DNA from 2 places in the Pseudoalteromonas piscicida genome. Region 2 is predicted to be linked to the other one. Evidence: predicted binding sites of a transcription regulator. Region 2 holds the regulator's gene; the other holds the start of a gene.
The links. The regulator sigma-54, encoded in region 2, starts transcription at its own class of promoters, with help from an activator protein. The targets are predictions, from matches to a motif close to GTTGGCACGNNNNTNGNNT.

Region 1: a site for sigma-54 is predicted at 4,949-4,967, ahead of B1L02_RS21205 (LiaF domain-containing protein). Genes of this name have one in related genera too.

What each region holds. Positions count from the first base shown of each region.
Region 1 is NZ_CP021647.1:608,732-624,108, reverse strand. Features, by position in the region: gene B1L02_RS21230 (glutathione peroxidase) at 8-736, shown strand; gene B1L02_RS21225 (dihydrolipoyl dehydrogenase) at 1,026-2,486, shown strand; gene B1L02_RS21220 (ABC transporter permease) at 2,531-3,598, opposite strand; gene B1L02_RS21215 (ATP-binding protein) at 3,576-3,719, shown strand; yybP-ykoY riboswitch at 3,814-3,956, shown strand; gene B1L02_RS21210 (manganese efflux pump MntP family protein) at 3,991-4,554, shown strand; gene B1L02_RS21205 (LiaF domain-containing protein) at 5,003-5,680, shown strand; gene B1L02_RS21200 (M3 family metallopeptidase) at 5,749-7,914, opposite strand; gene B1L02_RS21195 (DJ-1/PfpI family protein) at 8,152-8,727, shown strand; gene B1L02_RS21190 (ATP-binding protein) at 8,771-12,169, opposite strand; gene B1L02_RS21185 (glutathione S-transferase family protein) at 12,341-13,324, opposite strand; gene B1L02_RS21180 (pirin family protein) at 13,334-14,161, opposite strand; gene B1L02_RS21175 (DUF2141 domain-containing protein) at 14,432-14,941, shown strand; gene B1L02_RS21170 (ABC transporter ATP-binding protein) at 15,090-15,377, shown strand, end outside.
Region 2 is NZ_CP021646.1:3,691,681-3,707,057, forward strand. Features, by position in the region: gene B1L02_RS16970 (MlaC/ttg2D family ABC transporter substrate-binding protein) at 1-128, opposite strand, end outside; gene mlaD (outer membrane lipid asymmetry maintenance protein MlaD) at 131-676, opposite strand; gene mlaE (lipid asymmetry maintenance ABC transporter permease subunit MlaE) at 689-1,468, opposite strand; gene B1L02_RS16985 (ATP-binding cassette domain-containing protein) at 1,471-2,271, opposite strand; gene B1L02_RS16990 (calcium/sodium antiporter) at 2,446-3,405, shown strand; gene B1L02_RS16995 (KpsF/GutQ family sugar-phosphate isomerase) at 3,415-4,386, shown strand; gene kdsC (3-deoxy-manno-octulosonate-8-phosphatase KdsC) at 4,386-4,937, shown strand; gene lptC (LPS export ABC transporter periplasmic protein LptC) at 4,934-5,488, shown strand; gene lptA (lipopolysaccharide transport periplasmic protein LptA) at 5,478-6,020, shown strand; gene lptB (LPS export ABC transporter ATP-binding protein) at 6,020-6,745, shown strand; gene B1L02_RS17020 (RNA polymerase factor sigma-54) at 6,792-8,291, shown strand; gene hpf (ribosome hibernation promoting factor) at 8,321-8,608, shown strand; gene ptsN (PTS IIA-like nitrogen regulatory protein PtsN) at 8,610-9,068, shown strand; gene rapZ (RNase adapter RapZ) at 9,061-9,927, shown strand; gene B1L02_RS17040 (HPr family phosphocarrier protein) at 9,928-10,197, shown strand; gene mgtE (magnesium transporter) at 10,920-12,278, shown strand; partial or broken gene pmbA (metalloprotease PmbA) at 12,343-13,690, opposite strand; gene yjgA (ribosome biogenesis factor YjgA) at 13,827-14,345, shown strand; gene tldD (metalloprotease TldD) at 14,432-15,377, opposite strand, start outside.

The DNA.
Region 1 (15,377 bases), on a different replicon from region 2:
AAGCAAAATGTTAAAGAATATTGAAGGTCAACGCGTACCACAGGTTACATTCCCAATTAGAGAAAATGAAGAGTGGAAGCACGTCACCACCGATGAAATTTTTAAAGGTAAAACTGTAGTTGTATTTTCTTTGCCTGGTGCCTTTACACCAACTTGTTCGTCTACGCACTTACCTCGCTATAACGAGCTTGCTAGCGTATTTAAACAAAATGGTGTCGACGAAATCGCGTGTTTATCCGTTAATGATACGTTTGTAATGAACGCATGGGCACAGTACCAAGAAGCGCAGAATATTACACTACTACCTGACGGTAACGGCGAATTCACTGACGGCATGGGCATGTTAGTTGATAAAAACGATTTAGGTTTTGGCAAACGCAGCTGGCGTTATTCAATGCTGGTAAAAGATGGTGTGATTGACAAAATGTTTATCGAACCAGAAAAGCCTGGCGACCCATTTGAAGTGTCAGACGCTGATACTATGTTGGAGTACATTAACCCGCGCCAAATCAAACCAGAGCCGGTTACCGTTATTAGCAAGATTGGCTGTCCATTCTGTGAAAAAGCCAAAGCCTTGCTAAAAGAAAAAGGACTGGCATATGAAGAGCTAGTACTTGGTCAACAAGCATCGCTAACCAGCCTTAAAGCGCTGTCTGGGCGCGAAACCGTTCCGCAAGTATTTATCGGCGGTAAACACATCGGTGGCTCAGACGATTTAGCTGAATATTTCGCTTAATCACTCATCCCCCACAACATGACTTGGTGAATTTGCTCACCAAGTCAAAATGTTCCCCCTCAACACAACACGATGGCTAATAACTGACTGTCATGGGGGAGTATACCAATTTATCTTAATACTTGCTCAATTTGAAGGAGCAAATCTGACGCTAACTGCGTTAAAAATTTCTCATTTAGAACAACTAAATAGCAAAATTTTTGCCTGGTTATCGACAAGATTTTCTCGCCTCAAATAGACCTCTTAATTAAGTAAATTGGTATTCCACTTTCTGATTTCGGAGCAAAAAATGAAAAAGATAAACACCGATGTAGTCGTGATTGGTGCGGGAACAGCGGGTCTCAGCGCCTATAGAAATGCCAAAAAATATACCTCAGAAGTACTGATGATTGAGTCTGGCGTATACGGCACAACATGCGCACGGGTTGGCTGCATGCCGAGTAAGTTACTGATTGCCGCAGCTGAAGCCGCACACCAAATTGAAGTCGCGCCTAAATTTGGTATTAATGTAAAACCCGCTGAAATTGACGGTAAAGCGGTTATGGCGAGAGTCAAAAGTGAGCGAGATCGTTTCGTTGGCTTTGTCGTCGAAGCTGTCGACGAATTGCCTCTGCAGGATAAACTACGCGGCAGTGCAAAATTTATCGACAGCCATACGCTACAGTTGGACGATCATACCCTGATCACAGCAAAACGTTTTGTTATCGCCACGGGTTCAAGACCTAGCTACCCCGGCGCCTTTAATAATTTTGGCGACCGCTTAGTCATTAACGATAACGTTTTTGACTGGGACGATTTACCTGACTCTGTCGCCGTATTTGGCCCCGGCGTGATTGGCTTAGAACTAGGTCAAGCGCTACACAGACTTGGCGTTAAGGTCAAAGTATTTGGTGTCGGCGGTGGCCTTGGGCCACTCACCGACCCAATCGTCAAAGACTACGCAATCACCGTGTTCAGTGATGAGTTTTACCTCGACACTGATGCCAAAGTATCAGACATGAAACAGGTCGGTGACAAAGCCGAGCTTACCTACATTGACAAACAAGGGAAACCACAAACCGAGCAGTTTGACTATGTGTTGGCAGCTACAGGCCGTGTGCCCAATGTTGATAACCTTGGGCTAGAAAATACCACGCTTGAGCTTGATGACCGAGGCGTACCGCTAGCCGACCCACATACCATGCAATGTCTTGATGGCTCTGGTAACGCCCCTATTTTTATTGCGGGTGATGCCAGTAACCAGATCCCGCTTCTACATGAAGCCGCAGATCAGGGCACAATTGCAGGTGAAAATGCCGGTCGTTACCCGGATGTGAGAGTGGGACTGCGCCGCGCAAAGCTTGCGGCTGTATTTAGCGACCCACAAATTGCTATGGTTGGAGCAAGTTATAAAGAACTGGAAAAGCAATATGGCAATTGCGGCTGCTTCGCCATCGGAGAGGTGAGCTTTGAAAACCAAGGCCGCAGCCGCGTGATGTTAAAAAACAAAGGCCATATGCGAGTCTACGCTGAGCAAGGCTCCGGATTATTCTTAGGCGCCGAATTTGTCGGCCCTGCTGCTGAGCACATGGCGCATTTACTTGCTTGGGCGCTGCAAAGCAAGATGACCGTGCCACAAATGCTCGAAATGCCTTTCTATCACCCAGTGATAGAAGAAGGCTTAAGAACGGCACTGCGGAATCTAAATGCAAACTTGAAGTTTGGCCCAGATATTATCAAGCACTGCTTGGAATGTGGTCCTGGCGCTTAACTTATCTCTGTTCAGGCCTCATTATGAGGCCTGTTTTGTTGCAGTTACTCGTATCTTAATGATTTTACAGGTCGCGCTTGTGCGGCTACTAGCGTTAACGAGCCGACCGTTAGCCAAGCAATTACAAACGCTAAACTTGCTGCAATCAAAAATGGTACGATTGAAAGGTCAATACGATAGACAAAGTTGTTTAACCACTGCTGCATCACAAAGTACGCAAGCGGCCACGCTATCAGGTTTGCAATCAGCACTTGCTTTGAGAATTCCTTGTTGATCAATATCACGATATCCATCACGGAAGCACCAAGCACTTTACGTACCCCAATCTCTTTGGTGCGCCTTTTTGTGGTAAAAGAAGCAAGACCAAATAAGCCTAAACAAGCAATGAAAATCGCCAGCATAGAAAACAAATTAAACACAATGATTTCTTTGTCTTCCTGGCGATACATCTGCTCAAATTTAGTTTGTAGATAAGTCAGTTCCATTTCTTGTTCTGGTACTAGCTTGCGCCAAGTGGCCTCTATAAAGTCGCGAGTTTGCGCTGTATCACCTTGGAATTTAATCGCCATCGAATTGCCTTCATGCTCTCTTAGCAAGTGATACGTTGGGCTTATCTCTGTTTTAAGTGAAGAAAAATAGTAGTTTTGCGTCACCCCGATAATAGTCGCCATAGCGCTTGAATGCCGAGTTAATCGTACTTCAAATGTTTTACCAACAGCCTCATCAGCACTAAATCCTAAACTCTGCGCCGCCTTTTCATTAATCACAACCGAAAAACGCGGATTTGGCTCAGCCGCACTCGGCATCGCGAACTTATCGGCAGGAAAATCGCGACTAAACCCTCGGCCACTCAGTAGCTTAATGTTGTAGCTGCTAAAATAATCTTCATCTACTGCCAATGTCGGCATGGTTTGCGACAATTGTGTTTTTGGATTAACCATCCCAAATGCATCGACAATGGTCTCTGTTGGTACCGCCGAACTTGCCGTCACGCTAACAATATTTGGGTGAGAGAGCAACTGTGTTTTTAATGCGCTACGCTGTTGACTGGCGATGTCTGTATAAAGACGGCTCAGCACACTTGATAAAATATTCGTACCATTTTTTACCACAAAACCTCATGGTTCAAGAATTGGACTTGCACTCAGCCAACAAATTATCCATCACCACAAAGGGCGGATCAGCGCGACTTCTGAAGCAGGAAAAGGGAGCTGCTTTAGTGTATTGCTGTAAGATAAATAACTAAAAAATGGAGCCAACTCATTCACCATATCGTGTTGAACTAGCTATAAACTTAGATTTCTATTTAGAACAATTCTTGATATTATCGCAACTCGTTGGGGAGTAGCCTGCTTCCAATGCTCGGAAGAGTCCGTATCAACATAATTGGCCACACGCCATGGTGCGGACACCTCTCGGTTGGCGAGACCATCGATATATCCATACCTGTGGTCGGGCGTGTGGATATGTCGTGGACTCAAATCGCCCGACCGGAGCAATGTAAATGAATTTCGTCACCCTGCTACTGTTAGCATACGCCATGTCTACCGATGCGTTTGCCGCGGCAATCGGTAAAGGCGCCAGCCTAAAATCACCTCGGCTTACCGAAGCCATAAAAATCGGCCTTATTTTTGGGATTATTGAAGCCAGTACACCGCTGATTGGCTGGTTAATAGGACAATCTGCTGCAGACTATGTCGAGGCTTGGGATCACTGGATTGCCTTTATCTTACTGTTAGGGCTTGGCGCTCATATGATTTATGAGAGCCTTAAGGGTGATGACGATGCGCCAACTCAACACGCTAAACAACCTTGGTTAAAAACCATTATCACAGCGTTTGGCACCAGTATTGATGCAATGGCTGTCGGTGTCAGTCTCGCATTTGTTGATGTGAATATATGGCTCGCCGCTGCGCTCATCGGCCTTGCCACCACCATGATGGTAACGATTGGTGTGATGATTGGGCACTCGGCAGGAAAGTTTCTTGGTAGTCGAGCTGAAACCTTTGGTGGGGTGATCTTAATCTGTGTGGGAACTTGGTTGCTATATAGCCACCTTTCGATTTAATCTAACCCGCAAGAAGAGCGGTATATTTACCGCTCGCTTACTTATCCCTTTACGTTAGGGCTAATGGCTTTTAAGCCTTTTTAATCGCTTTTTTCAGCTTTTTGATTTTCGCTTCATGCTTTTCAATCTTTGCTTTACGCGCTTTCAGCTCTTTTTTAAGCGCTTTAACATCACTTTTCTTCGCCATAACTGATCTCCTTTGGTTGTTTTGCGAACACCTACTACCATAGCAAAGTGACTGACAATATCAAACTGAACCTGCGCTACTGCGTTGCCAGCCATCTAAGAGTGGTAATTTTGACCAAATACTATTTTGTATAACTAAATATTAGTAAATAAATAGAGTAAGTTGATATTATAAAATACTAACCATTTGTTTTATATAATATTTAATATTGGCTTGGTTGTTGCACCCCTAACCACAAATCAAGAGAACGGAACCAACCATATGTCTGTACCATTAAAAGATAGACCTCTCGAATCCGTCAGGGAAGAGGTGATTGACCAGTTAATTCTAAATTACAGCCACGGTGAGCTTTCAGCAGATGCATTCGAGAGACGACTAGATCAAGCATATAACCTGAACGAGCAAGAACAAATTGCAGCACTTAGTGCTGATTTACCGCTCAAGTCGGATGCAAGATATCACAGCGAAAAAGCCGCTCGTTTGGGTCCAAAATTTACCTCAAACGTAGATGGCTCTGAGGTAATAAGCATTACCTCTATACTTAGTTCCAACCATCGCAGTGGCGAGTGGGTCGTACCTAAAGAGATCCACCTAAAAAACTACCTTGGCAGCTTGGAATTAGATTTTAGCAACGCAATTTTTAGTCACCCTGAAGTACATATTTATATAGATTGCATTTTAGGCAGTGACGAAATCTTTGTACCAGACACAGTCGACGTCGTCACCGATATTCGTAATATTATGGGTTCAGTAGAAAACACAAGAAATACGCTTGCATCTGCAGGACAGGTGAAACAGCGTCCACGAATTTATATTCACGGCAGAATGATTTTGGGTAGCATTGAAGTTAGTGTAAAACGCTCGATGAAAGCGCAAATAAAGCAATTTGCCGACGGCCTTAAATCCCTATTTGGTGACGGCACGAAATCCAAAAGCTAAAGCTTTATAAAAAACCCCTGGCATCAAGTTCAGGGGTTTTTTATTATCCGAATAGCAGAGTAAACTTTTTACTTCTCTACCGGAAAGCCTCTATCACGCATTAGCGCCTCAACTTCAGCGTCACGGCCTCTAAACTTGCGATATGCTTCAGCAGGATCCATTGAGTTGCGAACTGAGAATAGGTAATCTACCAAACGCTGTGCTACGTCTTTGTCGTAGAAGCCACCTGGCGCTTCAGCAAACGCTTCTGCTGCATCAGAGGTCAATACCTCAGCCCATAGGTAACCGTAGTAACCCGCTGAATAACCTTCACCTGAGAATACATGTCCAAAGTGAGTAGTGCGATGACGCATCACGACCTCGTCCGGCATGCCTAGCGCACCTAACTGAGACTTTTCGAATGCAACAGGGTCACCAATTTTGTCTGGATCTGTGGTATGGAAAAGCATATCCATGATAGCCGATCCAAGGTACTCAGTCGTCGCGAACCCTTGGTTAAAGGTTGCTGACTTCTTGATTTTCTCGACTAGTGCTTTAGGCATAGGTTTGCCTGTTTTATAGTGAACTAGGTAACGATTGATCACTTCATCAGTCGCCAACCAACGCTCCAATAACTGAGATTGAAACTCAGTGTAGTCGCGCACGCCAGAGTTTGAACTTGGATACTTCACGTTTGATGAAAGCGCATGCAGCGCGTGACCAAACTCGTGGAAATAGGTTTCTGCATCTGACCAAGAAATTAAGGTCGCTTCACCTTCTGGTGCTTTCACAAAGTTGGAGTTGTTTGAGCTAAGCACATTTGTTTTACCATCAAATGTTGTATGGCTACGATATGATAAGGCCCACGCACCAGAGCGTTTACCTTTACGTGCGAACGGGTCTAAATACCAAAGGCCGATATTATCACCGGTGGTTTTGTCTGTTACTTCCCATACACGAACGTCAGGGTGGAACACTGGTACTGAGCCCTTAGGCACTTCGGTGAACTCAAAGTTAAACAAACGGCCTGCAACATAGAACATCGCTTCACGCAAATTGTCTAGCTGTAAATAGGCTTTAACTTCGTTTGAATCCAATTGATATTTTGCTTGGCGAACCTTCTCGGCGTAGAAACGGTAGTCCCACGGCTTAATGGTGATATTAGCGCCTTCTTTATCGGCAATCGCTTGCATGTCAGCAACTTCTTCTTTCACGCGCGCAATTGCAGCTGGCCACACTTTCTTCATCAGCGCCATCGCGTTTTCAGGCTTCTTCGCCATTCGATCTTCAAGACGCCACTGCGCGTAATTATCGTAGCCTAGTAAGTTAACGCGCTCATGTCTAAGCTTTAGGATGTCAGAGATAATCGCTTTGTTGTCGTACTCATCGCCGTTGTTGCCGCGGTTATAGTAGTTGTTCCATACTTTCTCGCGTAACTCACGCTCTGTTGAGTAGGTTAAAAATGGATCCATTGACGAGCGAGAGTTGGTGATCGCGTACATATCCGCCTTGCCGCGTGCTTTTGCAGCGGCCGCTGCCGACGCAACAAACGACTCAGGCAAACCTGACAACTGGTCTTTAGTGAGGTAAACCACATAGTTTTCTTCATCCGCAAGTACGTTGTTTGCAAATTTAGTATGTAGCTTCGATAGCTCAAGATTAATGTCTGCGTAGCGCTTAGCGTCATCACCTTTTAACGTCGCACCATTGCGGGCAAAGCTGTTATAACGCATCCAAGTAATGCGCTGCTCTTCCGCCGTTAGCTTTTTATATTCAGCACCTTCGTATACTGCTTTTACTCGTTCAAAAAGTGGTTGGTTTTGGGTGATTTTAGAACTGAACTCTGAAAACTTAGGCACAACTCGCGATTGGATTTCTCTAAACTCTGGGCTTGAAATGTTTGCACTCCAAAGGCCGTAGTAGGTAAAAACACGATCCAAAGCAGCCCCAGCTCTTTCTAAAGCAACAATTGTATTCTCAAAAGTTGGCTTCGCGGGGTTATTGGCAATTGCTTCAATTTCTTTCAAATTATCAGCCATACCGATTTCAAGAGCGGCTTCTAAATCCTCAAGTTTCATCTTGTCAAAGTGAGGAACGCCTTGATATGGTCCTGAAAACTCCTGCAAAAGCACGTTATCATATTGCTTACTTTGAAGTGATTTTACTGGTTCTTGAATTTGCTCTGCAGTGCCAGCACAACCCGCAAGGGCTAAACATACAGCAGCGCTTAATAATGTAATGGAAGGTTTGAACATATTGTTTCATCGCTTGTTGTTATCGTGGGTAAGATATTACGGATCGTCTCTAAAAGTGCAATCGCTTTGCGGGAGAAACTAGGTTCTCTGCGATAGAGCAGAAAAGCTTGAGTTCATAGTAGCTTAAAGATACTAAGACTACAGTATGTGGAGTTTTTTCATGGGTTGTTACAATTTACCTTGAAAATTTAACTAAAATCAGCCAAGTTAGTAAAAAACTGATCTGTGGGGAAAATAATGGAAGTTGGCATTTTCATCTATGACGGTGCGGAGTGTTTAGATTTTTGTGGTCCGTTTGAGGTATTCAACACCGCAAAGCGATTTATCGAAACCCCGATTAACGTCAGCCTTGTCGCACCAAGTCATGTGCCAGTAACCTCGCGTGGCGGCATGAGTGTAAACCCCCATTACAGTATCTACTCACATCCAAAATTTGATTTGCTCATCGTTGTCGGCGGAATTCATCACCAAATTTGCAATGATCACAACGTACTTAATTGGCTTGCAGAAACAGCGAATCATACCTCTCAGTGCGCATCAGTTTGTACAGGTGTGTTCTTATATGCCGAAGCAGGCCTCATTGATGGCAAGCGAGTTACCACCCATTGGCAGGATATCGACGATTTGAGAGAGCAATATCCCTCTCTAGAAGTCGTTGAAGACGTAAGGTTTATTATGGATCAAAATTTTACTAGCTCAGCGGGTATTTCAGCAGGTATCGATATGAGTTTAGAGCTGGTGAAAAAACGCTTTGGGCAATCTGTTGCAGGAAAAACAGCAACCCAAATGGATTATGACTGGCCCAGAATTTAATAATGGTAAATAAGGTCATTGTTGAACTAAGACCTCACTCACTTTAGCCGTTGTTGATATCTGCGAACTCTAGCTCACTCACGCGCTTTTTCGCAAATACTACGACTTTATCGTATTCACTTTGCGCCTGCTCCAAGTATGATTTACATTGCCCAGCTTGGTGTTCTCGCGCATAAGTCTCTATTTTATCGAACAAATCAAAGAGTCCTTCTGCAGCTAAATCCCCAGCTTGACCTTTAAGTGCATGGCTATATCTTGCTGATGCGTCACAATTACTATTTTTAATACTTAATCTGAGCTGTTGCATTTGATTTTCAGAGTCATTCAAGAACAAGGTGTACATCTTTTTAAGTAATTCTTCATTTCCAGAAAGGCGCTCGAGTACATCAGCTTCATTTATCGGCAGGCTCGTTTGTACTTCTGCCACGCTCTCAAACGGGTGAATAAGCACAGAATCATCATCTTTAGCATGCACACCTAGCGTATCTAGCACTTCAAATAACCGCTCGATGACCACAGGTTTAGTTACAAACTCATCCATTCCCACATTTAGGCAACGCTCTTTTTCACCAGCAAGAGCGCTGGCTGTCATCGCAATAACGATCACATCTTTGTACTTATCACCACCTTGACCCTGACGAATTGCTCTTGTGGCTTGATAACCATCCATTCCTGGCATATTACAGTCCATAAAGATAGCATCAAAATCAACCTCTTGATGCTCAAATAACAGTAGTTTATTCACCGCGTCTTGGCCATCAACGGCAAAACTCACCTTAGCCCCTTGTCCTTCCAAAATGCCTTTTGCCACAATCCGGTTGATTTGATTATCGTCCACAACCAAGAAGTGACAGCCTGCGACCAAGTTACCGCTTAACGCGACTGTCTCACCCGATTTCTTCAAGCTAGGCTGTAATCTAATTGCTTTGTTTAAGTCAAATAGCGCGACAAACTCTCCAATCCGAAGAGGTGAAGAGATATGCACAATGTTATCGGAGTCGTTAATATGCTGAAGCTCATCCCCTACCAAAATTAGTTTCTCAAACTGATTTTGAGCCGATTTCACTTGCATATAATCTTGCTTGTTTGTAATGATGCATATATCACTCTTTGCTCCTTTATCAACGTATTCACCACCACATTTGACAATGAGTTTGGCGATAGTGTCTGACTCTAGTTTTGTTTTGCTGAACACAGAGACTGTTTTACCTGCCAACACTTCAGGCACGTTGATAGGCTTAGTTTGCACACTGGAAAATGGTAATTCAAACCAAAACTTGCTGCCTTTAAACTTTTCACTCTCAAAATGAATATGGCCGAGCATTTTTTCAACTAACTGCTTGCAAATGGAGAGTCCAAGGCCTGTACCACCAAACTCGTTTGAGGTGTTAATGGATTCTTGGCTAAACGATTGAAATAGCTTGTTTTGATTAGCCTTTTCAATTCCCACTCCAGTGTCCTCCACAATAACTTTAAGCCATACCGTGTCGTCAAGTTGCTCAGTAGTGACAGTCAATTTCACATGTCCTTTTTTGGTAAATTTAATCGCGTTACTGAGAAGGTTATAAATTATTTGTTTAACGCGCGCCGCATCACCGCACAGTTCAATGTGTTCTAAACCGGTTTGGTCTAAAATATAAGTGATATCCTGTTCCTTGGCCTTTGCCGACATAGAAAGCGCGACATGCTCAATGACAGAGAGCGGGTTGAATGGTTCATTATCAATGTCTAGCTTGCCCGCTTCTATCTTCGACAGATCCAGTACATCGTTAATTAACGACAAGAGCGTAGTCGAGCTCGTTTCCATCATTTCTAAGTACTTATGCTGGAGCTTAGAAACTGGCTCTTTTCTCACCAAATTAAGTGACCCTAAAATCCCATTGAGAGGCGTTCTCATTTCATGGCTAATAGTGGATATAAACGCGCTTTTTACTTCTGACGCTTTAGCGGCTTTATCTCGCGCATCCACCAGCTCTTTAGTACGCTCTTTCACTTCTTGCTCGAGTCGCTCATTGGCACCAACTAACTGCGCTTCCGCTTCTTTCTTGGCTGTGATGTCTTCAACAAATAATGCCACCCCCTGAATGCGTCCACTTCGTGCGTAAATTGGCGATAAGCTAAGTGAAAGCCAAATATTTTCACGTGCATTCAAGTCTAGTTGTAATGGCTTAGATTCCACCACTTCGCCCTGTAAAACCATATTGGCGTAGTGAAATAAAAACTGATGCACAGCTTCTGGCAGAAACTGTGGGTTGCTACCTAAGCGACTGTTATTTAATTGCTTAAAAAAGCGCTGTGCTGACTCATTAAAGCTGGTGAGCTTTAAATTATCATCAAAACCCAATACGCCGTCAGACGCACCATCCAAAATTGCTTTGAACTCTGCTCGCGTAGAATCAAGGGTGCGCAAGCTACTAGTATATTGCCAAAACGCAAAAAAGATTAAGGCAAAGACACTACTAGCAACGGCTAGCAAAACATAGGTCGTTAATCGTTTTTCATTAAGGCTTTGCTGATAAGCAGTAAAGGGAATGAGATTAACCAGCTTAGCCTCTAAGTTATTAAAGTTGGCCCCTTCAACCTTACTAATTAACGCTAAAAACTGTTCACCCGTTTGCTTATCTTCTACCAGCTGGATTTTACTGGACCATGGAGTAACGCGATACAGAGTATTAAAGCTGATTTCTGGGTTTAGATCCTTGCTATATCGTAGCGAAAACTCTGGATGATAAATAAACGAATCATCTGCACCTAAGAACATCACTTTTTGTATATCCGGCGCTCGAGAGACGATTCTGTCCATCATTTTTTCGGCATCAGTATTGATGATCAGTATACCAAAAAGGTCGTTATCTATATCGTAAGTCGGTAAAGTAAAACGTTTGGTTGGTTGAAAAGGCGTGACAATTTGTCCGTGTTCTCGATTCAAATTAATGGTTGTGGAATAGATAGTGCGCTCTGGAAGTTGCAGTGCTCGAACGTAATAGTCGTGCTTACTTTTGTCTTGTAATTTGCTATCAGGAACCGTGATCACTTGGCCTAACTGCCGCTCAACTCTAACCATTTCCATCCCTGTATGGGCATCAATTAGGCGGATCTGATTAATGCCATCATAGGAATATAGTATTGACCTAAAAATCGTGCTTAGTCGTGCCCGCCAGACATCAAGCTGAGTGTTTTCTTGAGGGTCAATACCATCGTTTTTTTCGGCTCTGGCGATGCCCTGAATTGGTGGGGTGTCTAGTAGAAAATAAAGAAACCGGCGATTGTCGTCGATCTCTCCCAAATAAATACTATTTTGTGCCGTATAAACCTGCTCTAACCGCTGGTAAAAGCTCTCGTTAAGGTCGCGATGGATACTATTTTCAAAATATAAGATAGCACTCACCATCACAGCGAGCATAAGTACAATAGCGCCCTTAGCAATATTGGAAGAAGACACATTTTCTCCTTGGACAGTGGCCTGACTGTTAGGCATAAAGACCTAAAATGCGTTTGCACTTAAGTACAAATGACAACTACCAGCAAACGCATTATTAAATCTAGTCCAAATAGAAACAAAGACAAAGACAAAGATTACTTAACCTGAACTCAGGATAAGAAGTTAGGTTACTTATAACGTGATGCCGCTCCGGTTATGAAAACGCTGATAGTCAATGCTTGGCCCTTCTGGTACGACTTGGGTGGGATTGATCATCGTATGGCTAAAGTAGTAGTGCCTTTTAATGTGATAAAAATCAACCGTATCTGCAATACCTTGATGTTGATATAAGTCACGCACATACGCAGAAATATTGCGGTAATCTTCGATTTGCTTAATGTTGCACTTAAAGTGGCCATGATACACGCTGTCGAAACGGATGAGAGTCGTAAATAATCGCCAGTCGGCTTCCGTTAATTGTCCTTTCACAAGATAACGTTGCGCAGCCAGTCTGGTTTCGAGCTTATCCAACGCTTTAAATAACGCGGTTACCGCACTATGATAAGCATCTTGCGTTGTCGCAAATCCGGCCTTATATACGCCATTGTTAATATTGTGATAAACAAATTCGTTTATTTCATCGATTTCATGCTGTAGTACCTCTGGATAATAGTCAGTCTCGTTTCCCGTTACCTGGTTAAACGCACTATTAAACATACGAATGATTTCACTCGATTCGTTGCTAACGATTTGCTCCGTTTGTTTATCCCAAAGGACGGGGACCGTAACTCGGCCCGAATAACTTGGGTCGTTTTTAGTATACAGCTGATGCATAAAGCTTAGCTGATACAGGCCATCACCGACTTCTGGACGCTGACTTGTAAAGCGCCAACCTTGATCTAACATATCCGGGTCAACTATCGACACGTCGATATGCGCCTCCAATTGTTTGAGCTTTCGGAAAATGAGCGTTCTATGTGCCCAAGGACATGCAAGGGAAACATATAAATGATAGCGTCCGGACTCGGCTTTAAAACCCGCTTTACCCGTTGGCCCCGCACTGCCGTCTTCTGTTACCCAGTTTCTTAATTTTGCAGACTCACGCTCAAATTTGCCTTGGCTGCTTTTTGTGTCATACCACTTATCGTGCCATTGACCATCTATTAATAACCCCATGTAAACCCCCTATACAATATCGCCGAAGCGGCCTTGTTGATAATCTCTTACCGCTTGATGAAGCTCCTCTTGAGTATTCATCACAAATGGCCCCATATGCGCTATTTTTTCATTAATTGGCTGCCCTGCAAGGACCAAAAAGCCGACATCATCCGTCGCTAAGAGATCAAGGTCTTGGCTTGGGTCAAGCTCAAGCAACGTTTGCTCCCCATAGTTTTCAAGCCGGCCCGAATGAATGTAGATCATCACCTTGCCAAACTGCTCCAGTTCAAGATGCAATCGACTTCCCGCAGTTAAAGTCACATCTGCAAGTGCGCCCTCGCCCGCAAGTGACTGTAATGACGATGTAAGTACTTCGCCTGCCACTTGCCACGTGCCAGCCAATGCCTTGAAATAACCGACCTTTCCTATCACTATTTGTGGCGCAGGATGCTCGGTTGTATCTTGATATCTAGGCGCACGCATTTTGTCTTTTGCTGGCATATTTAACCAAATTTGAAAGCCATGCATGCCCTCGGCGTCGCTAAGCGGCATTTCTGAATGCACTACACCACGCCCGGTACTCATCCACTGCACATCACCGCTGCGAATGGCTTTGACATTACCCATTTGATCTCTATGCTCAAAGCCGCCTTTACGAATATAGGTAAAGGTTTCAATGCCTCGGTGTGGGTGCGGCGGGAAGCCAGCCATAAAGTCACTGCGATTATCTGATTTCAATTCATCAATCATGAGATAAGGATCTAAACTCTTGCCGTCAAATCCAGCGATGCGGTTAATATTTACGCCAGCACCATCTTGTGTTGCCTGTGCTTTGTTAATTCGAATAATTTTCATAATGCCTCTCGGTTTAGCTTGAACTTGGGATAATAAGTTCAGCTCAATTATTTAATGGATAGCCTACCAAACCTATGCGAGAATAAAATTAGTCAAACTTGTCCATTTCGTTCGATTAAATCGAATGATTATTCCGTTCTATTACAGTGCTTAGTCACACTGGTCAGAATAGTCTTTATTATTTCCTGCATCTAACAATTTTTAACAGTATTTACACAATTATCTGACAAGCTTGTGGAGCTACAAACTAACCCTTAATAGGAGCAAAGGATGAGGTCCCTAAGTTTATTGTTTGCGCTGGCACTACTTGCGGCGTGTAGTTCAACAAGTCCGGTAAGCGTAAATACGGTTGCAGGTCCCCCAACGAATCTTACGGTTGAGATCACAGATGTGACCAATACCGACGGTCAAATGTTAGTACTGTTATTTGACAACAGCGCGGACTACCACAGCGATAAAAATGTGAATGATCCTGACGCTCACTTTTTTCGCAAGCTGATTGTCACACCGCAAACTCCTACCACTACGGTCACTTTTGAAGGCGTGCCTGCGGGACAGTATGCGATCCACGTAATTCATGACGAAGATGGTGATGGTGGCATGGATAGAATGATCTTCCCATTTACCGGCATGCCAAGTGAGCCTTACGCACTGTCGAATAACATTCACGATAGCTTTTCAAAAGGCGATTTTGAAGAGGCTTTGTTTACTGTAAAGGCCCCTGACACTAAGATCCAACTTGCCCTCTCTACGCATTTATCGAAAATGACAGGGCTGTAATGCTTGAATACTCACAGGTGTTGCTACACCTGTGAGTTATCTTTTCAAGTCCTGACATTTGTCATTTTATTTCCTGACAACCCTCACTCACGCTTCACCTTAAAGCCGCGCATACTGCAACTCGTACAGTTCAGTAGGAGCGAAGACCTTGAGCAACGCCATTGAGTTATCAAATATCAGTTTTGCATACAACAATACTAAGCCAATATTAGCAGACCTAAATCTTACGCTTGAACAGGGTAAGATATATTCCATTCTTGGTCCAAATGGCGCAGGAAAAACCACCCTGATCAATATAATGCTTGGCAGACTAAGACCCACTTCAGGACGAGTTTCCGTTCTTGGCCATCAGCCAGAGTCTGACTTTTGCCGCCAGCGCGTGGGTGCCATGATGCAGTTAGGCGGGCTACCTCTGCAAACCAAAGTGAGAGAGTTT
Region 2 (15,377 bases):
GTTTGCGCCGCGACTTGCTCTACCATTTTATAAGGATCGCTTGAGTCCACCTCTTTTGCCTGTACCAATGTGGTAGCCATCAATGCTACAAATAGAGTCAGACATTTTGCATAGACGTTCTTTAACATATTTACTCGCTCCCTTGATTAAATAGGAACTGACCAATTAACTCTTCTAACACAAGTGCCGATTTCGTATCTGTGATCATGTCACCGTCTTTTAGCGCTTTTGATTCAACACCAAAAAGAGACTCAAGATCGACACTATCCTCACTCGTCACTTCCTGACCAAGGCATTTTTGCTTTGCTGATTCAGCGGCAATCACGGGGGAAATACCTAAATATTGCTCACCCAAAATGCCCGACGTCAAAATAGAAACTGAAGAAGTATCGGAAAACTGACACTCATAGTTTCTATCCAAACTCATTGATACCACAGGCACGAACTCTTGCGGATGAATGTAAATCCCATCGACACGGCCAATCACAACACCGCCCACCTTAATTGGGGCACGGGTTTTTAACGAGCCGATATTTTCGAATTTAGCGTGTAAGGTGTAAGTCTCACCATTTCCGCTTAAGCCTGAGTTAGCCACCTTAAGCGCCAACATAACGAATGCAGCAATGCCCAATGCCACGAACAACCCAACTAAAATTTCTATTTTCCGTGTATTCATTTTTAAAACCTTTTAACTTGAGAACATAACCGCTGTTAATACAAAGTCAAAGCCAAGTACAGCCAGTGAAGAATGTACTACCGTCTCTGTCGTCGCTTTACTTATTCCTTCAGAAGTAGGAATACAGTCATAGCCTTTGTATAGCGCGATCCAAGTTACTAATAGTGCAAATACGAAACTCTTAATAAGACCATTTAAGATGTCTTGTTGAAACGACACTTGCGATTGCATAATTGACCAGAAGCTACCTGAATCTACGCCTAACCAATCAACACCCACCAAGTGTGCGCCTAAAATAGCGATCGCAGAGAATATCAATGCGAGTAACGGCATACTAATAAAACCGGCCCAAAAACGAGGGGCTACGACGCGCTTAAGCGGATCTATCGCCATCATTTCTAAACTGGATAATTGCTCCGTAGCCTTCATCAAACCAATTTCTGCAGTTAACGCACTGCCTGCACGCCCTGCAAATAAGAGTGCGGTTACCACGGGACCTAGCTCTCGAAGTAAACTCAACGCAACCAAAGGTCCAAGGCTATCTTCAGCGCCATATCCGACTAACACGGTATAGCCTTGTAGCGCCAATACCATACCGATAAATAAACCGGACACCATGATAATCAACAACGATTGATGACCAACCATGTAAAGTTGCTTTATCAAAAGCGGCGTGCCTTTTCGGAAATTAGGTAAGCTAAATAGCGCACCAAAAAGCATTGTTGTAGCACGGCCAAGCGCAGCAAAACGGCTAAGTGTTTTGTGGCCTAGTTTTTGTAAAAAGTCGACCATACTCACTCTCCTTGCAACAGTGCTTGCTGATAATCAGGCGCTTTAAAATGGAATGGCACAGGTCCATCCGCCAAACCTTGTAAGAACTGCTGCACTAATGGAGATTCGTGTTCAAGCATCTGTTCAGGGGTGCCTGTACCAATTACACCTTGCTCAGCAATAATAACAACATGGTCGGCAATGCTCAGCACTTCGGTAACATCATGAGTTACTATCAGTGACGATAACCCCAATACTTCATTAAGAGACTTGATTAACCGAACTAGAACCCCCATGGAAATCGGATCCTGACCTGCAAAAGGTTCATCGTACATTATTAATTCAGGATCAAGCGCAATAGAACGTGCCAATGCAGCACGTCTTGCCATACCACCAGAAAGCTCTGCCGGCATTAAATCTTTTGCGCCACGAAGGCCAACCGCTTGGAGCTTCATCAGCACCACTAAACGGATTAAATCTTCTGATAGTTCGGTATGCTCGCGTAGAGGAAAAGCCACATTATCAAACACGCTCATATCGGTAAACAAGGCGCCGCTTTGAAATAACATACTCATGCGCGTTCGCGCTTGGTATAAGGCTGCTCGTGACATGTTAGGGATACTGTTTCCTGCAAAAAGAATATCACCGCTATCAGGTTTTAGCTGACCGCCAATTAATCGCAACATGGTGGTTTTACCAATGCCGCTCGGTCCCATTATTGCGGTAATTTTGCCTTTTGGTACGGAAAAGCTCATGTTTTTGTAGATGATCCTTTCACCCCGAGAGAAGGTTACATCCTTGATTTCTACAATTGACTGCGACAAGTCGCTCTCCAGATCCAGACTATATTCATCCAAGTATGATACTTTTTTTTCAAACAAGATGGAAAATCGTTTTGGTAAAATTTTGTAAGTAGTGAAATGTAACGGTTTGCTTATACTTTCCAGAGCGCTTTTGGTAGTATCTATCGAAATTTCAATCCTATTGGCTAGAGGTTCATGGTTTTATCGTTTGTTATTCTCGTTTTGGGCTTTATTGCACTGGTTTGGAGTGCTGACCGCTTTGTTTTTGGTGCGGCCGCGCTTGCACGAAACTTTGGTGTACCGACATTAATTGTTGGCTTAACTATTGTAGCCATGGGTTCTTCAGCGCCTGAAATGATGGTTGCTGCGCAAGCCTCTCTTGCAGATAAAACAGACACCGCTGTGGGCAATGCCATAGGTTCTAACATCGCCAATATCTTACTCGTTTTGGGTCTCACAGCATTATTAAGACCACTCTCCGTAGGCTCCGGCATTTTACGCCGCGAAATGCCGCTGTTAGTTATCGTTTCATTAGCAGCTTGGTATATCGTTAGTGATAACCACTTCAGCTTCGTCGAAGGTGTTTTATTATTAGTAGGCTTCGCCGCTTTTCTTCTCGCACTTATCATCATCACGAAGCGTGGTGGCGGAGATAGCGAGGATCCATTTGTAAGTGAAGCTTGTGAAGAAGTTCCAAACAATATTCCGACTCAAAAAGCCGTTTTCTGGCTCATCGTGGGTATGGTTTTACTACCTGTTAGCGCGGACTATTTAGTTGGCGCTGCGGTTGATATAGCCAAATATTTTGGCATGAGTGACCTGTTAATAGGACTAACCATTATCGCCGTTGGTACTAGTTTACCTGAGCTTGCAGCCTGTGTTGCTGGCGTACTTAAAAAGGAAGACGATCTAGCGCTTGGCAATATTATCGGTTCGAACATCTTTAATATATTGGCAGTGCTATCAATTGCTGGGATCATTAACCCATCCGTCCTCGACGCCAATATTGCTTCACGTGATATCTTTATTATGCTTGGTGCGACTCTGCTGCTTATCCTAATGAGCCTCAGCTTGACAGGTAAACGCCGCATTAACCGCTTGGAAGGCGGTATACTTGTCGCAAGCTTCGTCGGTTACATCTACTACATCATTTAAGGAAGCCTAGTGACAACGAACCCATTTATTGACTCTGCAAATCAAGTTTTTGCTACTGAACTTGCAGCAATAGAAGAAGTGCAACAGTTTGTTGATCAGCAATTTGCAAAAGCCTGTGAGATTATGTTTGGCTGCCAAGGCCGGATCATTGTGATTGGTATGGGCAAGTCTGGCCACATCGGTAACAAAATCGCAGCAACACTCGCAAGTACTGGCAGTCCTGCGTTTTTTGTTCATCCAGGTGAAGCAAGTCACGGCGACTTGGGTATGATCACCAAAGATGATGTTGTATTGATGATCTCCAACTCAGGAGAAACCCAAGAGGTGATCTCAATCCTCCCTGTTATTAAGCGCTTAGGTGCCCCTGTCATTTCCATGACAGGCAATCCTAATTCTACGATGGCTCGTAATGCGACGGTCCATCTTTGTGTCAAAGTATCGAAAGAAGCCTGCCCGTTGGGGCTTGCCCCCACCGCCAGCACCACAGCTACGTTAGTAATGGGCGACGCGCTCGCGGTTGCGCTACTTGAAGCTAGAGGATTCACGGCTGATGATTTTGCGCTTTCCCACCCAGGTGGTAGTTTAGGAAAACGCCTACTACTAACCGTTGCTGACGTCATGCATCAAGGGGATGCAATCCCTATGGTCGACAGCCATTGCACGGTTAAAGAAGCATTATTTGAGATGTCCGCTAAAAGTTTAGGCATGACGGCAATCGTAGATGAAAGCTCGCAATTACAAGGTATTTTTACCGATGGCGACTTGCGCCGTATTATCGAGCAAAAGGTGGATATCCACACAACTCCAATCACGCAAGTAATGACGGCTAAAAGCACAACGGCACGCGCAGATATGCTCGCGGCTGAGGTACTCAATATCATGGAAACCAAACGAATTAATGGCTTGATTGTGGTAAATGAAAATAACGTTCCAGTTGGCGCCCTGAATACGCAAGATTTACTTAGAGCAGGAGTGCTGTAATGCGATTTGAAGATCTATATCAAGCCATTTCAACTGAAGCTTGGGAAAAAGCAAAGAAAATCAAATTATTGATTTGTGACATTGATGGCGTGTTCTCCGATGGTCGCATATACCTTGGTAATAATGGTGAAGAACTGAAAGCGTTTAATACCAAAGATGGCTTTGGTATTAAGGCCTTAATTGATTGTGGTATCGAAGTCGCCGTTATCACAGGTAGACATTCACAAATAGTTCAGCAACGCATGACTAGTTTAAATGTAACTTATATTTACCAAGGGCAAGAAAACAAGCTAGTGGCATATGATGAACTGAAGACTAAGCTCAACCTTAGTGATGATGAAATCGCGTATATTGGTGATGATGGTCCTGACCTACCAGTAATGGAACGAGTCGGTTTTGCCGTTGCCGTCAACGATGCACATCCACTTGTTAAGCATATCGCTCATTATACGACGTTGATGCCTGGTGGTTTTGGTGCAGTGAGAGAGCTTACAGATCTTCTCATGCTCAGCCAACATCACTTATTAACTTCCAAAGGATCAAGTACATGACCGTATTGCGTGTCATCTTACTCATTATATTTAGCTCTTTAATGGTATGGATGTGGTCACCCATGTTTAATCCATCAAAGACGGATCCAACAAAAGAAGATGAACCGTTAGCTAAGCCCGATTATGTTGCAACGACACTCCAGCAAACTACCTATAGTGAAAATGGCTTATTAAACTATCAGGTAACTGCTGATAAGATGGAATTGTATCAAGACCTTGGCTTTAGTCACTTTGAAAAACCTATTTTCACCTTGTACAACGGTGAGCAGAATTGGCAGATAAGTGCATTAGAAGCAACACTATATGAAAACAATACCTTAATATTAGAGGGCAATGTACTGGCAAAGAATTTAACACCTAATGCCATGATCACTGATATCAATGCCGATAATGTACGAGTTGAAATTAAGCAAAAATTGATGAAGTCGGAACATCCTGTCGTTATCACAGGTCCTAGTCTTAGGATCACAGGTAAAGGACTACATGCGGATCTGCAAAAGCAAGTGATCGAACTCATCAACCACACAAAGACAATTTATTATGACCAGTAAAATCATTAACAAACTAGTTTTCATCGGCTTGCTTGCAAGTTCTACTCTGGCAGTTGCTGCAGAACAAAATGAAGTCATTATTGATGCTGGCCGTCAGCAAGCTCAGCTGCAAAGCAATATCGGTATTTTTGAACAGAATGTCGTCATTATTCATGGCAACAGAAAAATAAATGCCGATCGCCTAGAAGTACATCGCCGTGCCGAACTTGGCACCAATAAACAGCTGCTTGTTGCAACTGGCAGCCCAGCCACTTTTAGCGAACGTCAACCTGATGGTAATTTGCTAGAAGCAAAAGCAAATGAAATTCGTTACGACGTTGCGAAGGGCACCTTAGTCATTTCTGGCGATGCGGAAATCAATCAAACTGGGCAAAAGATAAATGCGCAGGTCATCACTTATGACATTGAAAAACAATTGATCAGTGCAGAGCGCTCAGATCAGGAAGATTCTCGTGTCAGAACCATCCTTGTTCCTGTGGATGATAAAAAAGACGCAAAAGACAAAAAAGCGCAGGAAGAAGGTAATAATTAATGAGCGAGCTCAAAGCAACTGGTTTAGCAAAGAGTTATAAAGGTCGCCAAGTCGTTAAGAATGTTGGCTTAAGTGTTCAAGCTGGCAGTATTGTAGGCTTGTTGGGACCAAATGGCGCAGGCAAAACCACTACTTTTTACATGATTGTAGGGCTAGTACCAAGCGACAAAGGCTTTATTCAGATTGATGACGAAGATATCACTTTGCTGCCGATGCACAGCCGTGCACGACTCGGCATTGGCTATCTACCACAAGAGTCTTCAATCTTTAGAAAACTCACTGTCTATCAAAATTTGATGGCGATTTTAGAAACTCGAAAAGACTTATCTAAAGTTGAAAGAGAAGCTGAACTAAACGAGTTACTAGATGAATTTAATATTCAACACATTCGTGATTCACAGGGCATGGCATTGTCGGGAGGTGAGAGAAGACGAGTAGAAATTGCTCGCGCTTTAGCCGCAAACCCAAAGTTTATCCTGTTAGATGAACCTTTTGCTGGTGTTGATCCTATTTCGGTGTTAGATATAAAGACGATAATAGAGCACCTAAAAAACCGCGGTATCGGTGTGTTAATCACCGACCATAATGTTAGAGAAACACTGGACGTATGTGAAAAGGCCTACATCGTTTCACATGGTGAGTTAATCGCTGCAGGCACGCCAGAACATGTTTTGGCAGATCAAACCGTAAGAGATGTCTACCTAGGCGAACAATTCAAGCTATAGTTAAGACGTAGTATTAATAACTGTTAAAAAGGATTGTTAGAGATACATGAGGCAATCATTACAGCTGCGCATGGGGCAGCAACTTACAATGACTCCGCAACTGCAACAAGCCATTCGCTTGCTGCAGCTTAGTACCTTGGATCTGCAACAAGAAATACAAGAAGCATTAGACAGCAATCCATTGTTGGAAGTGGAAGAAGGTGATAATACTGACGGCGAAAATGCTGACCAACACGGCCAAGAAAAGAGCAGCGCTGACGATAATCAAGATTCAGGCGATGAAGTGCCTGTTAGTGACTATGAAATAGACTCAGATACCGCCATGAGCAAAGACACTGTGAGTGATGACCTTGCCATGGATGTCACTTGGGATGAGTACATGAGTGCAGCGCCGGCTGCAAGTTCAGGCCCTCTGCCTGATGACGATAATGTTTATCAAGGGGAAACCTCTGAATCTCTCCATGATTATCTCATGTGGCAACTCGAACTGACGCCATTTAGCCCAACCGATAGAGCTATCGCGATTGCGATTATTGAAGCGGTAGACCTGTCAGGCATTTTAACCTTATCTTGCGAAGACATTTTAGAAAGCATTAATGACGAAAATAGCGAAGAGCCTATTGAGCTGGATGAAGTCGAAGCCGTACTCAAACGCATTCAACTTTTTGACCCTGTCGGTATCGCAGCGCGCAGTTTACAAGAATGCTTGTGTATTCAGCTAAATCAATTCGCTCCAGATACGCCATGGATTGCCGAAACGAAAATGATCCTGACAGAGCATATCGACTTGCTTGCCAGCCGTGACTATCGAACTTTGGCAAAGAAAACGCGCCTTAAAGAGGCGGACCTCAAAGAGGTCATGACGTTAATTCATAGTCTTAATCCAAAGCCAGCGGCAAGCATTATTCATGAAGAGCCTGAATATGTTATCCCTGACGTATCGGTGAAAAAAGTAAAAGGTCGTTGGGTCGTAGAGCTAAATCCTGATGCTATGCCTAAAATAAGAGTAAACGACCATTATGCTGCCATGTCTAGAACGGCGAAATCCAGCACGGATAGTCAGTTTATTCGCTCACATTTACAAGAAGCAAAGTGGTTTATTAAAAGCTTAGAAAGCCGCAATGATACTTTATTAAAAGTTACCAATTGCATTGTGCAACAACAACAGGCATTCTTTGAACATGGCCCCGAAGCAATGCGCCCTATGGTGCTAAATGATGTTGCTGAAATGGTTGAGATGCATGAGTCCACAATTTCACGAGTAACGACACAAAAATACATGCATACACCACGGGGAATATTTGAGCTGAAGTATTTCTTCTCTAGCCATGTAAGTACAGAAAATGGAGGTGAGTGCTCTTCTACAGCAATTAGAGCACTTATCAAAAAGCTGATAGCTGCAGAAAATACTGCTAAGCCATTGAGTGACAGCAAAATTGCAGATATCTTAGCTGAGCAAGGAATTAAGGTAGCGAGACGCACGATTGCAAAATATCGTGAATCCCTAGCCATTCCACCGTCAAATCAGCGTAAAAGCTTGATATAAGACGTAAAACCCAAGAAGGAAAAATGCTTATGCAACTAAATCTAACTGGTCGCCATGTAGAAATTACTGACTCATTAAGAGACTATGTCACCAACAAGTTTGCGAAGCTAGAAAGGCACTTTGATCATATCAATAACGTGCATGTGATCCTTGATGTCGAGAAACTAGTACAAAAAGCAGAAGCAACATTACACGTAAACGGCGGCGAGCTATTTGCATCAACAGAGCATCAAGATATGTATGCCGCAATTGATGGCCTTATCGACAAGCTAGATCGTCAAGTTATTAAACACAAAGAGAAGCTCACTCGACACTAAAATGAAATTAAGTGAATTAGTGAACAAGGACTGCAGTAAAGCTGCGGTCCTTTTTAATAGCAAAAAACGTATTTTAGAATACATCAGCGAACTGGCTCATAGCCAAATTCCGAATGCCAGTCAACATGCTATCTTGGACGCTTTAATGGCGCGAGAGAAATTAGGCAGCACAGGGATCGGTAAAGGCATTGCTATTCCCCATGGTCGACTTGAAGGTTTGGATAAAATCCTTGCAATGGTCCTTGTCAGCGAACAAGGGATCCAGTTTGAAGCCATAGATAAGCAGCCTGTCGATATTTTTGTCGCGTTCATCGTACCTGAAGGTGATAATCAACAGCACCTGAAGACCTTAGCGGCGATTGCTGATACACTCAAAGACAAGTCTTTTTGTAAAATGCTCAGGCAAGCAAAAAGTGATGATGAGTTATATGCAGTGATCCAAGGTGAATCTGATGAGTGATGAAGAAAAAGGACTCGAGCTTATCATTATCAGTGGCCGCTCAGGCTCTGGTAAATCTGTAGCGCTTCGAGTATTGGAAGACTTAGGCTACTATTGTGTAGATAATATTCCGGTCAATTTGCTACCGTCTTTAGTCCGCAGCGTTTCCGACAATTATAATAAAATTGCAGTGAGCATTGATGTTAGAAACTTGCCTAAAGAACAGGACGAGTTTAATGACATTCTTGAATACTTGCCCGGTTTCGCCAAACCTACCCTGTTTTATTTAGACAGTGATGACCAAACCCTGATAAAGCGCTTTTCTGAAACACGCCGTTTGCACCCTCTTTCACTGCATAATCTTCCATTAGATGTCGCGATAAAAAAAGAACGTGAACTGTTAGACGTATTGATCACTCGAGCCGACTTTCTCATCGATACCACAGGCCTTAGCGTTCATCAACTTGCAGAAGATATCCGCGAAAAAATCTTAGGCAAGAAAGACAAACAACTCATTATTACTTTTGAATCTTTCGGCTTTAAACATGGCATCCCAAAACAAGCGGATTACGTTTTTGATGCGCGCTTTTTGCCAAATCCACATTGGGAGCCTGAGCTTAAGCCGCTCACGGGCCTAGATCAGCCTGTCAAAGACTATTTGTCGAGCCACAGTATCGTGCAAAAATTCACTTGGCAGATCCAAACCTTTGTACAAACTTGGTTACCACACTTAGAACGTAACAATCGTAGCTACCTAACGATTGCTATCGGATGTACTGGTGGACAGCATCGCTCAGTATACTTAGCGCAAACCATTGGCGAGCGTTTTGCTAAAACCCATCCTAACGTCAAAATTCGTCACCGTGAGCAAGAGGGTTAGATGTTAGAAGATACGTTTTTAATCCAGAATAAACTCGGTCTACACGCTCGGGCTGCGACAGTTCTTGCTCAGTTAGCGACACAATTTGATGCCGAAGTGACCTTATATCAGGGAGACAAAAGTGCTGCTGCAGACAGCGTACTAGCACTGTTGTTACTTGAAAGCAGCCAGGGAAAAGAGGTGCGAGTTGTCTGCGAAGGTCCTGATGCTCAGTATGCACTAGACGCCATTGGTGGATTAATAGAAAATAAGTTTAATGAATCTGAGTGACTCAAGCTGCTATCACCAATATAGCACTAAGGCCTGATTCATGTATTCCCTGCTACCCTCCCCCTCCGTAACCAGACTGGTATAATACCAATTAGTCTTAATACTTGCTCAATTTGAAGGAGCAAATCTGACGCTAACTGTGTTAAAAATTTTTCATTTAGAACAACTAAATAACCTGAGCTGCGGATAATTAATGCCTTTCTAGCAGCCAGTTTTAGCGCTAACTGCGTTGAATTCACTTCCAATAGCCAGCTATTGGTGCGTAAATTCGCCTTGTTTTCCCTAAAACTTGCTGGCTAGACAAGGAAAAAACTAAGTTGTGCTTTAGCAACAATGAGTTGGAACATTCCTTATCCAAACCTCAGGTTAAATAGCAAAATTTTCGCCGTGTTATCGACAAGATTTTCTCGCCTCAAAATAGATCACTTAATTAAGCGAATTGGTATAATAAGTCTCTCATAATTAAGCGTAAACCTTGGTAGTTCCCAATAAACTGAGTTACACTGTAATACCAATTTAGGTTTATCTCGTGCAGTAAAGCGAGTTGCCGAGACAAGCCTACTTTATCGTTGCTCGCATATTTAGCGTGCATTAACGATAGCAACCCACCAGCGGAAACAACACGAGTAAAATTCAAATTAAGAAATAGGTTTCTGCTATAAAATAAATGAATAGGGTTAACTTAATCACGTTATCCGCCAGCATTATCAATAAGGATGCCTATGCCTGAAGTATTTGAACAAGACTACACACTGGAACAACTCCAAAAGGTAACCAAAGCCTTAAACAGTGGTCAGTTTGTTCAAGTTAGGCGTATGCTCGCAGAGACCGCACCTTGTGACACTGCACTGCTTTTAGAATCATCTCCTCATAAAGTTCGCTCTATGTTGTGGCAGCTCGTTGACCCAGATATCCAAGGGGATGTCTTAGAAGAGCTATCAGAGGACGTAAGACTTGGGATCATCGCCCAGATGGAACCGGAGCTAATTGCTGCCGCGACAGAAGATATGGACGACGATGACCTTGGTGATGTCCTGAGAAGCTTGCCTGATACCGTCTACCAAGACGTTATCGGTGCGATGGATAGCCAAGACAGAGAACGTGCGACACAAGCATTGTCCTATAAGGAGCACTCGGCAGGTGCCTTGATGAGCACCGACACGGTCACCATTCGACCCGATGTTACCTTAGAGGTTGTATTTAGATATCTACGTCTTAAAGGCGAATTGCCAGACGGTACGGACGAGTTGTATGTAGTTGATAAAGACAACTGCTTTTTAGGCACGCTGCCTGTCAATACCTTATTAACTAAGTCTCCTGACAGCATGGTTCGAGACTTGATGGATGAAGATAAGGAAACGATCCCTATCTCCATGGATGAGTCTGAAGTGGCGCAGCTTTTTGAGCGCCATAACTGGATCTCAGCTCCCGTCGTTGACGATAACGCCCATTTGCTTGGTCGTGTCACCATCGACGACGTTGTTGACGTCATCCGTGAAGATGCCGAGCACAGTTTATTAAGTATGGCAGGTCTTGAAGACGAAGAAGATACCTTTGCGCCAGTTCTAAAAAGTAGCCAGCGTCGCTCTATTTGGCTTGGGATTAACCTGCTAACCGCCTTGATGGCAGCGTTTGTTGCAAGCTTCTTCGAAGGAACTCTGGATATTTTACCGATTCTCGCGGTGTTAAATGGCATAGTACCAAGTATGGGTGGCGTTGCCGGTAGTCAAACGCTAACCTTAGTGATTCGTGGTATTGCCCTTGGTCATATCAACCAAACTAACCAAAAGTTTTTAATGGGTAAAGAACTGGCGATCGGAGCCCTAAACGGTGTCCTATGGTCTGTCTTGATCGCTGGAGTTATTGCTGTATGGCAGTGGGATTTTACACTCGGTGCCGTTATTGCCTTCGCGATGTTTATGAACTTAGTCGCGGCAGGTATCGCGGGTGCCAGTATTCCAATTATGCTAAAGAAAATGAATATCGACCCAGCGCTAGCTGGTAGTGTAGTACTAACAACAGTTACTGATATCGTTGGGATCTTTGCATTCCTTGGCACGGCAACTTGGTTGTTAGTGTAGCAGTAACAGTGTCGAAGTGACGGAGAATGCTGGTCAAAACCAGCATTCCTTGAGCTGAGGGGAGTTACTCACCCGCTATTTGCATATTATTGAGTAGTATGGAGCCGGTTTGTACTGCGCCTCGACATTCAATATCACCGCCAACCCCTTCAATGCCCATAAACATATCTTTTAAATTGCCAGCGATCGTAATTTCACTCACAGGATATTGAAGCTCACCATTTTCGACCCAAAAACCAGCAGCCCCCTAGAGTAATCACCGGTTACCGTATTAACACCTTGCCCCATTAGTTCAGTGACTAACAAACCAGTACCCATTGATGCAAGTAGGCAAGTTAAATCATCGTGCGTTGGTTTTACCTGCCAATTATGGATCCCACCTGCGTGCCCTGTCGCTTGCATATTCATTCTACGTGCAGCATAGCTTGCCAATAAGTAAGTGTTAAGCACGCCATCTGTAATGATTTCACGGTCGATGGTTTTTACACCTTCGCTATCGAATGGACTAGAAGCAAGCCCTCTTGGTAAATGTGGTTTTTCGTCAATATTAACGCAGCGATTAAAAATTTGTGTGTCTAAAGAATCCAACAAGAAGCTAGACTTACGATATAGTGCGCCGCCACCGATACCTGACACTAAGTGTCCAAATAAGCTGTTAGCGATATCCGCTCGAAAAATAACAGGCACTTTACGCGTCGATACCTTGCGACTGCCTAATTTTGCCAGCGTAGATTGTGCCGCTTCTAAACCAACTTCTTGTGGGATTTTAGCTCTGTGTGCACGCGAGATAACGCATATGCAGAATCTCGTTGCATTTGTTCACCTTCTTTACCAATCACCATGGTACTCAGGCTGTGTCTGGTACGTGGGAACCCAGCAATTAAGCCGTGGCTATTACCATACACACGGATCCCTTGATGGCTCGATAAGCTTGCGCCATCAGAGTTCACGATTCGAGGATCGAATTCCAACGCAGCTTTCTCAGCGGCAATACATTGCTCAATAGCTTCATCGGGAGAAACCTGCCAAGGATGGAAAAGATCTAAATCCGGTGGCGACATCTCTAGCAAGGCTTTATCCGCCACACCATTGCAGGGATCATCAGAAGTAAATCGAGCAATATCTACGGCCTTTTCAACCACTGAGCGTAGAGCTTCAGGACTCAGATCCGCGGTTGATGCAGAACCTTTATGATTGCCCACATAAACACTGATACCAAGACCACCATCTTGATTAAACTCAATGGTTTCAACCTCTCCCATTCGTGTACTTACAGACAGACCTGAGGTGCTAGACATCGCCGCTTCTGCCGAGGTTGCACCTAGTTTTTTAGCATGCGCTAACACATCAGCAACTGCATTTTTCACATCATCAATTTGATTATATATAGGGTGTTGTTGAGGTTGAGTCATAGATACCTTATCCGCTCGCTCGTCTAACTAAAACATATTAGTTAATATGCTATCACAGCTACTAACTATTGTAGTGATCAATTGTGGTATACTCTAATGTTAGAGACCTTAATATTTACTAGTATAGACAAGACCAATGGCTAAACACGAGCAAACGACCGAAGAAGAGATTATTTACGTTTCAAAAAGCGAGCTTAAGCGCGAAGCGCTAGAGTTGCATGAACTTGGCTGTGAAATTGCAGGGCTTGGCAAGAAGCAGCGTGAGAAGTTACCTCTAACGGACGAGCTTAAAGAGGCCATGACGGTTGCGGATAGGATCCGTGCTAAAACGGATGCTTACCGTCGTCATATGAACTACATTGCAAAGACATTGCGTAGCACTCCAAATGTCGAAGACATTCAGGCTGCTATGGATTTGATGCTAAATAAGAACAATAAAGCAGACGTATTGCTGAATAAGATTGAGCTTATTCGCGATGAAGTGATTGCCAAGGGCGATAGCAAGATTAATGAGTTATTGGATAAGTATCCTGAACTTGAGCGTCAAAAAATGCGTCAGATGGCTCGCCAAGCAAGTAAAGAAGTAAAAGCTGAGAAGCCAGGCAAAGCCTACAAAGAACTGTTTCAGTACTTAAAAGAAGCAATTATGCCATAACGCTATGTTGCTCTGGACAATATAAAAAGGCGCTGATGCGCCTTTTTGCTTGTATGAGATAACCGTCATATCGTATGGGGTTGGTATTACGCTGTGCCACCTACAGTAATTTCATCAATCTTCAAACTCGGTTGACCTACTCCCACTGGGACGCTTTGACCATCTTTACCACATACTCCAACGCCTTTATCAAGCGCAAGGTCATTACCTACCATAGAGACCTTTTTCATAACTTCAGGGCCATTTCCTATAAGCGTTGCGCCTTTAATAGGTTGGGTTATCTTACCATTCTCAATTAAGTAGGCCTCAGATGCTGAAAATACAAACTTGCCGGAGGTAATGTCTACTTGGCCACCACCGAAGTTACTAGCAAAAATACCTTTATCTACGCTACGAATGATCTCTTCTTGACTGTGCTCACCCGCAAGCATGTAGGTATTTGTCATTCTCGGCATCGGTAAATGAGCATAAGACTCACGACGCGCATTGCCTGTAGGCGCGACGCCCATCAAGCTCGCGTTTTGCTTGTCTTGCATATAGCCTTTCAAAATACCATTTTCAATCAGTACGTTGTATGCCGCAGGCGTACCTTCATCGTCGACATTCAAAGAGCCGCGACGGTCGGCTATCGTGCCATCATCCACCACAGTACAAAGACTCGAAGCGACTTGTTCACCTATTTTACCACTGAATGCAGAGGCACCTTTACGGTTAAAATCACCTTCTAGGCCATGTCCAACAGCTTCGTGTAACAAAACGCCCGGCCAACCTGCACCCAGCACCACGGGCATCGCTCCTGCTGGAGCATCAATGGCTTCAAGATTCACTCGAGCTTGTCGTACTGCTTCTTTGGCAAACTGCATCCATCTCGGTTCACCGTCTACCAATTCTTTAAAGTAACCATAGTCTAAACGCGCACCACCACCCGCACTACCACGCTCTCTGCGACCACTTTTCTCAAGTAGTACTGAGCAATTTAAACGTATTAACGGGCGGATATCGGTTGCGAACGTACCGTCACTTGCAGCAATT